One region of the Blastococcus sp. SYSU DS0753 genome, then DNA from elsewhere that is predicted to be linked to it. Evidence: riboswitches for the same ligand, from Rfam matches in the RefSeq annotation. Region 1 holds a riboswitch; the other holds the start of a gene.
The links. A riboswitch is a leader RNA that binds a small molecule or an ion and turns the genes downstream of it on or off. The one in region 1 is predicted to bind thiamine pyrophosphate.

Region 1 (5,720 bases):
CAGCTCGACGACGTGCTCGACCGCTTCTCCCTGCCGCTGGCGCCGCTCACCCGCTGCACCGCTTGCGGGGCCGCCGTCCACCCGGTGCCGAAGGACGAGGTGGCGGCGGAGCTGGAGCCCGGCACCCGCCGCACCTACGACGCCTTCGCCCGGTGCCCGGTGTGCGGGCGGGTGTACTGGCGCGGCGCGCACGCCGCGCGCATCGACGCGCTGGTCGAGCGGGCCCGCCGGACCGGGCGGGGCAGGCAAGCCTGACCTTGGCCCCGGGGGGCCACGGGTCGGCCCCGGCGTGACACGCGGCGCGGGCAGGGAGCGAGCGACCACCCACCCGGAGACCGCCTGCGAGGACCGCCGTGTACCTGTCGAAGACCGAGGCCGCCGTCCTGCCGACGACGCTGCGCGCCCCCGCGCACCGCCCCCCGCTGGCCGAGCCGGGCCGCCGCCGGTTGTGGTCGATGCTCGGTCCGGCCTTCGTCGCCGCCGTCGCCTACGTCGACCCGGGCAACTTCGCCACGAACTTCGCCGGCGGCGCCGCGTTCGGGTACACGCTGCTGTGGGTCATCGTCGCGGCCAACCTCATGGCGATGCTGATCCAGTCGCTGACCGCGAAGCTCGGGCTGGCCACCGGCCGCGACCTGGCGACGCTGTGCCGCGAGACGCTGCCCAAGCCCGTGACCCGGGGGCTGTGGCTGCAGGCCGAGGCGGTGGCGATCGCCACCGACCTGGCCGAGATCGTCGGCGGCGCCGTGGCGCTGTACCTGCTCTTCGGGGTCCCGCTGCCGATCGGCGGCGTCATCACCGCCGTCGTCGCCTTCGTCCTGCTGGCGGCGCAGTCCCGCGGGTACCGCCCGTTCGAACGGGTCATCGCGGGGCTGCTGCTGGTCATCGGCATCGGGTTCGGCTACACCCTCCTCGGCTCCGGCGTCGACCCGGGCGGGCTGGCCGGGGGCATGGTGCCCTCCTTCGACGGCGCGGAGAGCGTGGTGCTGGCCACCGGCATCCTCGGGGCCACGGTCATGCCGCACGTGATCTACGTGCACTCCGCGCTCACCCCCGGCCGCTACGGCGACGCGGTCACCGCCGGCCGCACGCACGAGGGGCGCCGCCGGCTGCTGCGGGCTCAGCGGATCGACATCGTCGTCGCCATGGGCCTGGCCGGGCTGGTCAACGCCGCGATGCTGGTCATCGCCGCGCAGCTGTTCACCAGCGACAGCGGCGTCGACAGCCTCGAGGGCGTGCACGCCGGGCTCGGTGACCAGCTCGGCACCGGCGCCGCGCTCGCCTTCGCCCTCGCGCTGCTGGCCTCGGGGTTCGCCTCCTCCTCGGTGGGCACGCACGCCGGCCAGGTGGTCATGGCCGGGTTCCTCAAGCGGCACATCCCGGTGCTCACCCGCCGGCTGATCACCCTGGCCCCGGCGCTGGCCGTACTGGTGCTGGGCGGGGACCCCACCACCGCGCTGGTGTGGTCGCAGGTGGTGCTGTCCTTCGGCATCCCGTTCGCCCTGGTGCCGCTGCTGTGGCTCACCAGCCGCCGCGACCTGATGGGCGGCTGGGTGAACCGCCGGACCACCACCGTGGCCGGCAGCGTCATCGCGGCCCTGATCATCGGGCTCAACGCCCACCTGCTGGTCGGCCTGCTCGGCTGAATCAGCAGGCACCTCCCGATCGGGCGGCGCACCCGGCCGCACCGGTCAGACGCCGCGCCAGGCGGCGTCGAAGAAGCCGATCTCCAGCTGCATCGCCCGGGAGTAGGCCGCCCGCAGTGCCGGGGTGTCGACGGCGACGGCGTCGAGCAGCCGCTCGAGCGTGGCGGCGAGCTCCTCGAAGCCCGGGTCGGCGTAGGTGCGCACCCACTCCTCGTACGGGCCCGACGCGCGGTCGGCCAGCGACTGCCCGAGATGGGCGTAGAGGCGCATGCACGGGGTCATCGCCGCGCAGGTGAGCGCCACGCCGCCCAGCGAGGCCGTGGCCAGCAGGAAGTCGGTGTAGGCCGACGTCGCCGGCCCCGGCCGGACGGCGGTCAGGTCGATGCCCCAGCGCTGCGCGTAGGACGCGTGCAGCCCCAGCTCCTCACGGACCCCGGCCAGCAGGTCGGCGAAGACGTCGAGGGTGGCGCGGTCGGGGCTGTGCGCGACGCCCAGCGCGTAGGCCCGGGCGAACGCCTCCAGGAAGAACGCGTCCTGGGCCACGTAGCCGGCGAACCGGTCCCGCGGCAGCGTGCCGTCGGCGATCCCCTGCACGAACGGGTGCGACAGCGCCGCGGCGGCGAGGCCGGCCTCGGCGGTCCAGAGCTCACGGGCCAGGCTCATCCCGTCGCCACCGCCATGTCCCAGAACGCGACCTCTGCGGTGACCACCTCGAGGAAGACGCGCTCGTCGCCTCCGCCGACCGCGTCCACCGCCGCGGCGAGGTCCGCCACGTACCCGCCGAACTCCGGCGCCGTCCAGTGCTCCACGAACTCCCGGTAGGCCGGTGCACCCGGGAGCGCGGCCGACCAGGCGTCGAGGTAGGTGCGCTCGATGGTCCACAGCGCGGTCAGCGCGGCCGGGACATCGGCGCCGTCCAGCCGCTCGAGCAGCTCCGCATAGGCGGTCGTCGCCGGCAGCGCGGGCGCGGAGAGGTCCAGTCCCCGGGCCGCCGCCCGCTCCTCGAACCAGTCCAGCTCCTGGACCAGGGCCAGGGCTCCGCGGGCGAGCACCTCCTGGGCCGGCCGGGGCGCCCGGGCCAGCAGCCGCGCCTGGAAGCGGAGGAGGTCGGCGACGAACCGCGCGTCCTGCACCAGCCAGGTGTCGAAGGCCGACGGCGCGATCGTGCCGTCCCGCACGGCGGCGAGGAAGGGATGGCGGGTGGCGTCCGCGAAGGCCTCGGCATGGCGGACTGGCAGCTCGTCGACCGGCACGGGCGCCGACTGTACGAGACGGCCTAGGGTGGCGGTGTCACGGCCGAGGCCGTGGTGCGGGAGCTCGGATCGACCGGGCTGAGAGGGCGGCTGCCGCGCCGCCGACCGCTGGAACCTGACCGGGTAATGCCGGCGTAGGGAGCGATCATGAGCACGTCCGGAACCGTCGGCGCAGCCACCCGCGGGGGAGATGCGCCCCTCACCCTGTCCGAGCCGCCGCCCAGGACCCTGGGCCTGCGGGAGACCGCCGGCCTCTGGGCCAGCCTGGGCATCAGCCTGCTGCTGCCCGTGGCAGCCACCTTCGTGGTCCTCGCCGACCGGCCGCTGTGGCACACGATCGGGGCCATCGTCGTCGGCGCGGTCATCGGGTCGGTGCTGCTGGGGCTGGGCGCCGCCGCCGGCGCCCGCGAGGGCGTGCCGGCGATGGTGCTGCTCCGCGGCCTGCTGGGCCGGCGGACCTCGTTCCTGCCCACCGGCTTCAACCTCGTGCAGTGCGTCGGCTGGGCCGCCTTCGAGATCCTGATCATCTCCGAGGCCGCCGCGCGCGCCCTCGACGCGCCGCGCTGGCCGTTCGCGATCGCCGCGGGCGCCTTCGCCACCCTGATGGCGCTGCGCCCGCTCGGTGTCGTGCGGGTGCTTGCGCGCTACGCCGTCTGGGCGGCGATCGCCGCGATCGCGTACCTCTTCGTCCAGGTCCTGTCCGAGCCGCTGCCACCGGTGACCGAGGGCGGGGCGACGTCCTTCTGGACGGCGGCCGACATCGTCATCGCCCTGCCGATCTCGTGGTTCCCGCTGGCAGCCGACTACACCCGGCACGTCCGCAGCGGCCGGACCGCCTTCGTCGGGACGGCGTCCGGCTACGGCCTGGCCACCGTGGCCATGTTCAGCCTCGGGGTCATCGCGCTGGCCGCCTACGGCCGCGGCGGGCTCGACGTCATCGACGCGATGCTCGCCGTCCCGCTGGGTCTGGTCGCCGTGCTGGTGCTGCTGGTGGTGGAGGTCGACGAGGCGTTCGCCAACGTGTACTCGACGGCGGTGTCGGCCCAGAACGTGGTGGCCCGGCTCGACCGCCGCGTGCTCGCCGTGGCGGTCGGCGTGGTGGCGACCACCCTCGCCCTGGCCTTCGACCTCGCCGCCTACGAGCCGTTCCTCTTCCTGATCGGCGCGGTGTTCGTCCCGCTCATCGGCGTCTTCGTCGTCGCCTACTTCCTGCTGCCCCGGGGGGCGTGGGACACCTCCGACACCGCGCGCGCCCGCCCGCTGCTCCTGCTCCCCTGGGTGGCCGGCTTCGTGGCCTACCAGCTCACGCTGCCGACCTTCTTCGCCGGTCCGGGTGCGGCCTGGACGACGTGGTGGACCGAACGCCAGACCGACCTCGGCATCGACCCGGCCAACGGCTGGTCGGCCTCGCTGGTGAGCCTCGCCGTGGCCGCGCTGCTGACCGTGGCCGTGGCCCTGCCGGGCGCCCTGCGGCACCGCCGGGCGGCGGCGTGACCGCGTCCCTCGGGTGCCTGCACGTCCTCACCGACGCCCGGGTCGGCCGGGCGGCGCTCGACGCGGTGACCGCCGCGGTCGCCGCCGGCGCCCCGGTGGTCCAGGTGCGGTCCAAGGACGCCTCCGACCGGGAGCGCTACGACTTCGCCCGCCGGGTGGTGGAGGTCTGCGCGGGCGCGGGGGCGACCTGCCTGGTCAACGACCGCGTCGACCTGGCGCTGGCCGTCGGCGCCCACGGCACGCACCTGGGCGCCGACGACCTGCCGCTCGACGTCGTCCGCCGGCTGGCCGGCCCGGGGCACCTGCTGGGCGGCACGGCCCGGGACCCGGAACGCGCCCGCCTCCTGGTGGCCCAGGGCGCCGACTACCTCGGCGTCGGGCCCGCCTACGCGACGGCGACGAAGGCCGGGCTGCCCGCTCCCCTCGGCCCGGCAGGAGTGCGTGCGGTGGCCGAGGCGGTCGAGATCCCGGTGATCGCCATCGGCGGGGTGACCGTCGAGCGGATCCCGGACCTGCTCGCCGCCGGCGCCGCCGGGGTGGCCGTCGTCGGCGCCGTCTCGGCCGCGGCCGACCCCGGTGCCGCCACCCGTGAGCTGCTCCGGGCCCTGGGCGGCAGACCGTGACCGTCGTCGTCGTCGGCGGTGGGCTGATCGGGCTGTCGGTGGCGTGGCGGGCGGCCCAGCGGGGCCTGCCGGTCACTGTGGTGGACGACGCGCCCGGAGGCGGTGCGTCGCAGGCCGCCGCCGGCATGCTCGCGCCGGTCACCGAGGCCGCCTACGGCGAGGAGGCGCTGCTCCGGCTGTGCCTGGCGTCGCTGGAGCGCTATCCCGCCTTCGTCGCGGAGGTGGAGCGGGCCGGTGGCGTGCCGGTGGGCCTGCGCACGCAGGGCACCGTCGTCGTCGCTTTCGACGAGGACGACATGCGCGCGCTGGATGCCCTGCTGGACTTCCAGCGCGAGCTCGGACTGGCCGTCGAGCGGCTGACCGCGCGGGCCGCCCGGCGCCGCGAGCCGTCGCTGTCGCCGCGGGTACGGGGCGCCCTGCACGTCCCGGGCGACCACTCGGTGGACGGCCGGGCCCTGCACGCCGGGCTGCTGGCCGCCGCCGAGGCGGCCGGCGTCCGGCTGGTGTCCTCCCGGGTCGCGGAGGTGCGGGTCGTGGACGGCCGGGCCGCCGGGGTGCGGCTGGCCGACGGCACGGAGCTGGCCGCCGACGCCGTCGTGGTGGCCCTGGGCGCGCGCAGCGGCGCGCTCACCGGGGTTCCCCCGCTGCCCGTCCGGCCGGTCAAGGGGCAGATCCTGCGCATGCGGGGGGCCGCCGGCCTGCTG
Region 2 (5,720 bases), on a different contig from region 1:
GACGCCGGTGCTGCTCAGCCCGGCCGAGCGGGCGCAGTACGAGGCCGAGTGGTCGGAGTTCCGCGCAGAGATGCAACTGGCCCGGCGCGGCCGGCAGTCCGCCCGCGGTCGCGCGGCCCTGCTGCGGTTCCGGCAGAAGGCCGGGCTGATCCGCGTGCAGGCGACGGTCGACTGGATCAAGGCGCAGGTGGAGGCGGAGCGGCAGGTCGCGGTCTCGGTCGAGTTCGTGGAGACGGCGGCTGATCCGATCCGCGAGGCGCTGCTGGACGCCGGCATCCCGGTGGCCGGCATCTACGGGCGCGACCGCTTCGACGTCGAGGCCGAGCGGCTGCGGTTCCAGCGCGGCGACGCGGCGGTGTGCGTCTTCACGGTGACCGCGTCGATCAGCCTGCACGCCGGTGAGCTGCTGCCCGACGGGTCGACGGCGTCGGAGGCGCCCCGCGTGGGGTTGTTCCACCAGCCGCGGTTCTCCGGCATCCAGGCCCGGCAGGTCACCGGGCGCACCCACCGCGACGGGAAGGCCTCTCCGTGGCGGGTGGCGTTCGCGGCCGACACGGTCGAGGAGCAAGTGGCCCGGGTGATGGTCGAGCGGCTGGCGGTCAGCGGCTCCACGGCCGGGGCGGACACCTCGGCGCTGCGGGAGATCGCCGAGCTGCTCGACGCCGACTGGCTGCCCAGCACCGCCCTCACCGAGGCCTGAGCTCCACCGGGCTCAGGCTCCCGGCGTGGCCTGCAGGTCGTCGCGAGGCGTCACCAGGTCGGCCCGGACGGGATGGTCGCCGACGCCCGTCTCGGTCCAGGAGACCTCCACGACCTGCCCCGCGCGAAGGGAGCCACGGGCGCTGGGATGCAGCGCTCCCACCTCGACCCAGCAGTGGCCGGGGAGGTCCGGCGACTCGACGAGGCCGCCCCCCTCGTCGCCGTCCCACCGGACGACCGTGCCCACGCTCGTTCCGCTCTGCACCATCCGCCCAGCGTGGCGGGCGACCGACGAGCGGGCAAGGGACCACCACCGACCCGATCCGGCAGACCGCGACGCACCGCGCGGGCGGGCTCCGTGGCGGCTGCGCTCATCGCGGCGCGGCCGGCTCCAGCTCCAGGTGCGGGCCCGCGCCGACGACCGTCACCCGGTCGCCGTCCACGGCCGCCGCGGTGCCGTCCGCCAGCCCGAACACGCGGTGCCCCAGGTCGCGCGCCGCTTCCCGGAGGGCCTCCTCCGACGCGTTCGGGAAGTACGGCGAGCCCAGGTGCGGCACGACCAGGACGTCGACCAGGCCGAGGCCCACGGTGTCCTCCGGTCGCGGCTGCTCCGACTGGCTCAGCGCGAGGTGCGGCCCGAGCACCATGCTGCCGGCGCTGATCCCGATCAGCAGCCGCTCACCGAGCAGATCGGGCAGCCGGTCGGCCAGGCCCGAGCGGCGCAGCCACCGCAGCAGGTGCGTGGTGTCCCCACCGGTGAGCACCAGGACGTCGGCCGCCTCCAGTCGCGGCTCCCACACCTCGGCCTCCAGCGCCGAGACGTCGACGATGTCGACCTCGGCGAACCCGGCGCGCTGCAAGTTCACGAAGTCGGCGATCAGCCAGCCCTTGTCGCCCGCGATGACGTTGGCCGCCGTGGGGACGACGGCGGCCCGCAGCCCGCTCAGCGGGCGTCCGGCCAGCTCCTCCGTCGCCGCGACCAGCGTCGGGTCGCAGAGGCCGGCGGAGGTGAGCAGCAGCCTCATGCCGGGCAGAGCCAGTCGTCCGACGACGGCGCCACGGCTCCCTCCAGCGGCGGGAAGTGCGTGCGGAAGGTGAACGCCTCGGGGGTCGGGCCGTGCGCTCGCAGGTGCCGGATGCGCGCCTCCGCGTCGTCGGTGGTCGGCAGGGTGCCCGCCGGGATCCACCACAGCGCGGTCGTCGCCTCGGCGGCGCGGGAGAACCACTCCCGGCGCCGCCGCATGATCTGCACGTGCCGCCCGCCGAAGACGTAGGCGGCCAGCGACTCGACGTCCCGCCAGACGGTGAGGTTCACGATCACGCCGTGGCTGCCGGCGGCGTCCCAGCCGAACGCCTGCACCGAGGTGGCGTTGCCGTCCTCGGTCTGCAGCCGCCAGACGAAGCCGGGCGCCCGGTCGGCCTCGGCGTTGACCTCGTCCAGGGCGGCCATGAAATCGGCCAGCACGGGGCTGTCGAGCGGGGCGAGCAGGCGGGAGACGTTGACCTGGGCGAGGTGGTGGTCCACGGGCCGACCGTAGGGCACCCGCCCGTCCGTCGACGAGGTCGGTGGTGACGGCCCCCGGCCCGCTGCGCTAGGTTCGAGCCCGTACGTGGCACGGGGTGTCCCGCCCGGGACTGAGAACACACCCGTCGAACCTGCTCCAGTTCGCACTGGCGAAGGGATGTCACCGGCATGTCCGATGCTGTGGAAGTCGTCGACCTGCGCGCCGCCCGCGCGGCGCTGCGCGAGAACGCACCGCTCGTCCACTGCCTGACCAACACGGTGGTGCAGACGCTCACCGCCAATGCCCTGCTGGCCGTCGGCGCGGCGCCGGCGATGGTCGACGCCCCGGAGGAGGCCGAGGACTTCGCCGCCGTCGCCTCCGCCGTCCTGGTCAACGTGGGCACCGTGCACCAGCGCACCGCCGCGGCGATGCGGCTGGCCGCCCGCTCGGCCGGCGCGGCGGGCACCCCCTGGGTGCTCGACCCGGTGGCCGTGGGTCCGCTGGCCTACCGCACGGCGCTCGCCGGCGAGCTGGTCGAGCTCTCGCCGGCCGTGGTGCGCGGCAACGCCTCGGAGGTCATGGCGCTGGCCGGCGCCGGCGCCGGCGGCCGCGGGGTCGACAGCACCGCCGGCGCCGATGACGCGGCGACCGCCGCCGCACAGCTCGCGGCACGCACCGGGGGTGTGGTGGCCGTCAGCGGCGCGGTGGACCTGATCACCGACGGCGCGCGGACCATCCGGGTGGGCGGCGGCTCACCGCTGCTGACCCGCACCACGGGTGCCGGGTGCGCGCTCGGCGCCCTGGTGGCGGCCTACGTCGCCGCGACCGGCGACGCCCTGACCGGTGCGGTGGCAGGGCACGCGCACGTCGCGCTCGCCGCGGAGCGGGCCGCCGAGACCGCCACGGGGCCCGGCACGTTCGCGCCCGCCTGGCTCGACGCCCTGGACGCCGTCGGCCCCGACGACCTCGCGGGCGCGGACGTGCGGAGCGACTGATGCGACCGCCGTTCGACCCGACGCTCTACCTGGTCACCGACACGGAGCTGTGCCGGCCACGGTCGGTGGCCGACGTGGTCCGCGCGGCGGTGGCCGGTGGGGTCACCGCCGTCCAGGTGCGCGACAAGCACGCCTCCCGCCGGGACCTGCTGGCGCTGACCCGCTCGGTGCAGGCCGCGCTCGCCGACCGGCCGGACGTGGCCGTGCTGGTGAACGACGCCCTCGACGTCGCCCTGCTGGCCGGCGCCTCCGGCGTGCACATCGGGCAGGAGGACCTGCCGGCGGCCGAGGTGCGGGCGGCGCTCGGACCCGACCGGTTGCTCGGCCTCTCCGTGGAGAGCACCGCCGACCTGACCGCCGCCCTGCGGCTGCCGCCGGGCACCGTCGACCACGTGGGCCTGAGCCCGGTGTGGGCGACGCCGACGAAGCCGGAGGCGGGCCCCGGGCTGGGCCTCGACGCGGTGCGGGAGCTGACGGGCGCGGCGCACGCGGGCGGGTTGCCGGCCGTGGCGATCGGCGGCATCGACGCCGCCCGGGCCGCCGCCGTGGCCGCCACCGGGGTGGACGGCGTCTGCGTGGTCTCCGCGGTCTGCGCCGCCCCCGACCCACGCGCTGCGGCCGCGGCGCTCCGTGCCGAGCTCGCCCCGGTGGGTGCGCGATGACGCCCACGGCGCTCACCGTGGCTGGCAGCGACCCCAGCGGCGGAGCGGGCATCCAGGCCGACCTGAAGACCTTCAGCGCGCTCGGCGCGTACGGCACGGCGGTGCTCACCGCGCTCACGGCGCAGAACACCCGGGGAGTCACCGGGGTCCACCCGGTGCCAGCCGACTTCGTGGCCCAGCAGCTGCACACCCTGCTCGACGACGTCGACGTGCACGCCACCAAGCTCGGCATGCTGGGCAGCGCCGACGTGGTGCGGGCGGTGGCGGGCGTGCTGGCCGAGCGGCGCCCCGGCCCGGTCGTCTGCGACCCGGTGATGGTGGCGACCAGCGGGCACCGGCTCATCGACGACGACGCGGTGGCCGCCGTCCGCACCGAGCTGCTGCCGCTCGCGGACCTGATCACCCCGAACGTGCCCGAAGCCGCCGCGCTGCTCGACGGCGAGCCGGCCACCGACGTGGACGGGCTGCACGAGCAGGCGCGGGCACTGCTCGACCTCGGGCCCGGCGCGGTGCTGCTGAAGGGCGGCCACCTCGGCGGCCCCGACAGCGTCGACGTGCTGGCCACGTCCGCCGGGACGACGGAGACCCGCCGCCCCCGGATGACCACGACGGCGACGCACGGGACCGGCTGCACCCTCTCGTCGGCGTTGACCGCGCTGGCGGCCCGCGCCGGTGCGCCCCCGGACTGGGCAGCCCTGGTGGAGCCCGCCCGCGACTACCTGCAGCGGGCCCTGGCCGGGGGCGGCGCGCTGGGGATCGGGTCCGGCCACGGCCCGGTGCACCACTTCGCCGGGATCTGGCCCGCGTGAGGGGGTTCGGCGACCGGGCCTGGGCGGCGACCGCCGACCTCCGCCGGGCGATCGACGAGCTGCCCTTCCTCGCCGAGCTGGCCGCCGGCACCCTGGCACCCGAGGCGTTCCGCCACTACCTGGAGCAGGACACCCTGTACCTGGGCGGCTACGCCCGCGCGCTGGCGCTGCTGGCGGCCCGCGCCCCGGACCCGGAGGCGGCCGCGTTCTGGGCCGGCTCGGCGCAGAACTGCGCGGTCGTGGAGACGCAGCTGCACGCCGACCTGCTCGGCTCGGAGCTGCTGGGGGAGGCCGGCGCCCCGCCGGAGCCGTCGCCGACCTGCCTGGCGTACACCTCCTACCTCGTGGCGACGGCGGCGACCGCGCCGTACCCGGTCGCCGCCGCGGCCGTCCTGCCCTGCTACTGGGTGTACGCCGACGTCGGCGCCCGGCTGGCCCCCGCCGCGCGGGCCGCCGCCGACCACCCGTACCGCCGGTGGGTGGCCACCTACGACGCCGCCCCGTTCCAGGAGGCCGCGGCCGCCGCCCGACGGCTGACCGACGCCGCGGCGCGCACCGCGCCCGACCAGGAGGCCGCCATGCTCACCGCGTTCGCCATCGCCACCCGGTACGAGCTGGAGTTCTGGCGCGCGGCCCACGCCGGCGAGGCGTGGGCCGTCGCGATCTGACCGGCGTCAGCCCCGGGAGGCGCCGTCCCCGTCCGACGAGATCGGCACGGTGGTCACGCCCTGCGCCGCCGAGCCGCTGAGCCGGCGCAGCAGCGCTGCCACGTCGATGCCGGTGAGGTCACCGGACAGCTGCAGCCCCTGGGCGACGTTCGCCGCGACCGACTTCCCCAGCGAGCCCGCCCCGTCGGAGGAGATGACGGTCATCTTGTCCACGCTGGACAGCGGGGCGGCCGCCGCACCCACGACCTCGGGCAGCACCTTGACCAGCATCTCCAGGATGGCCGCCTCGCCGTACTTGGCGAAGGCGTCGGAGCGCGCATCGAGCGCCTCGGCCTCGGCCTGACCGCGGGCGAGGATCGCGGCCGCCTCGGCGGCGCCCTCG

Region 2: another riboswitch for thiamine pyrophosphate. It lies ahead of thiM (hydroxyethylthiazole kinase); the one in region 1 lies ahead of ACI799_RS18640 (purine-cytosine permease family protein).

Annotation. Positions count from the first base shown of each region.
Region 1 covers NZ_JBJHAT010000032.1:3,501-9,220, reverse strand. The annotation lists gene ACI799_RS18660 (Mut7-C RNAse domain-containing protein) at 1-255, shown strand, start outside; gene ACI799_RS18655 (Nramp family divalent metal transporter) at 354-1,646, shown strand; gene ACI799_RS18650 (TenA family protein) at 1,692-2,309, opposite strand; gene ACI799_RS18645 (thiaminase II/PqqC family protein) at 2,306-2,899, opposite strand; TPP riboswitch at 2,946-3,057, shown strand; gene ACI799_RS18640 (purine-cytosine permease family protein) at 3,047-4,393, shown strand; gene thiE (thiamine phosphate synthase) at 4,390-5,016, shown strand; gene thiO (glycine oxidase ThiO) at 5,013-5,720, shown strand, end outside.
Region 2 covers NZ_JBJHAT010000017.1:21,606-27,325, forward strand. The annotation lists gene ACI799_RS13645 (helicase) at 1-700, shown strand, start outside; gene ACI799_RS13650 (hypothetical protein) at 713-967, opposite strand; gene ACI799_RS13655 (Type 1 glutamine amidotransferase-like domain-containing protein) at 1,071-1,724, opposite strand; gene ACI799_RS13660 (DUF3291 domain-containing protein) at 1,721-2,224, opposite strand; TPP riboswitch at 2,306-2,399, shown strand; gene thiM (hydroxyethylthiazole kinase) at 2,393-3,199, shown strand; gene thiE (thiamine phosphate synthase) at 3,199-3,861, shown strand; gene thiD (bifunctional hydroxymethylpyrimidine kinase/phosphomethylpyrimidine kinase) at 3,858-4,670, shown strand; gene ACI799_RS13680 (TenA family protein) at 4,667-5,338, shown strand; gene ACI799_RS13685 (flotillin family protein) at 5,345-5,720, opposite strand, start outside.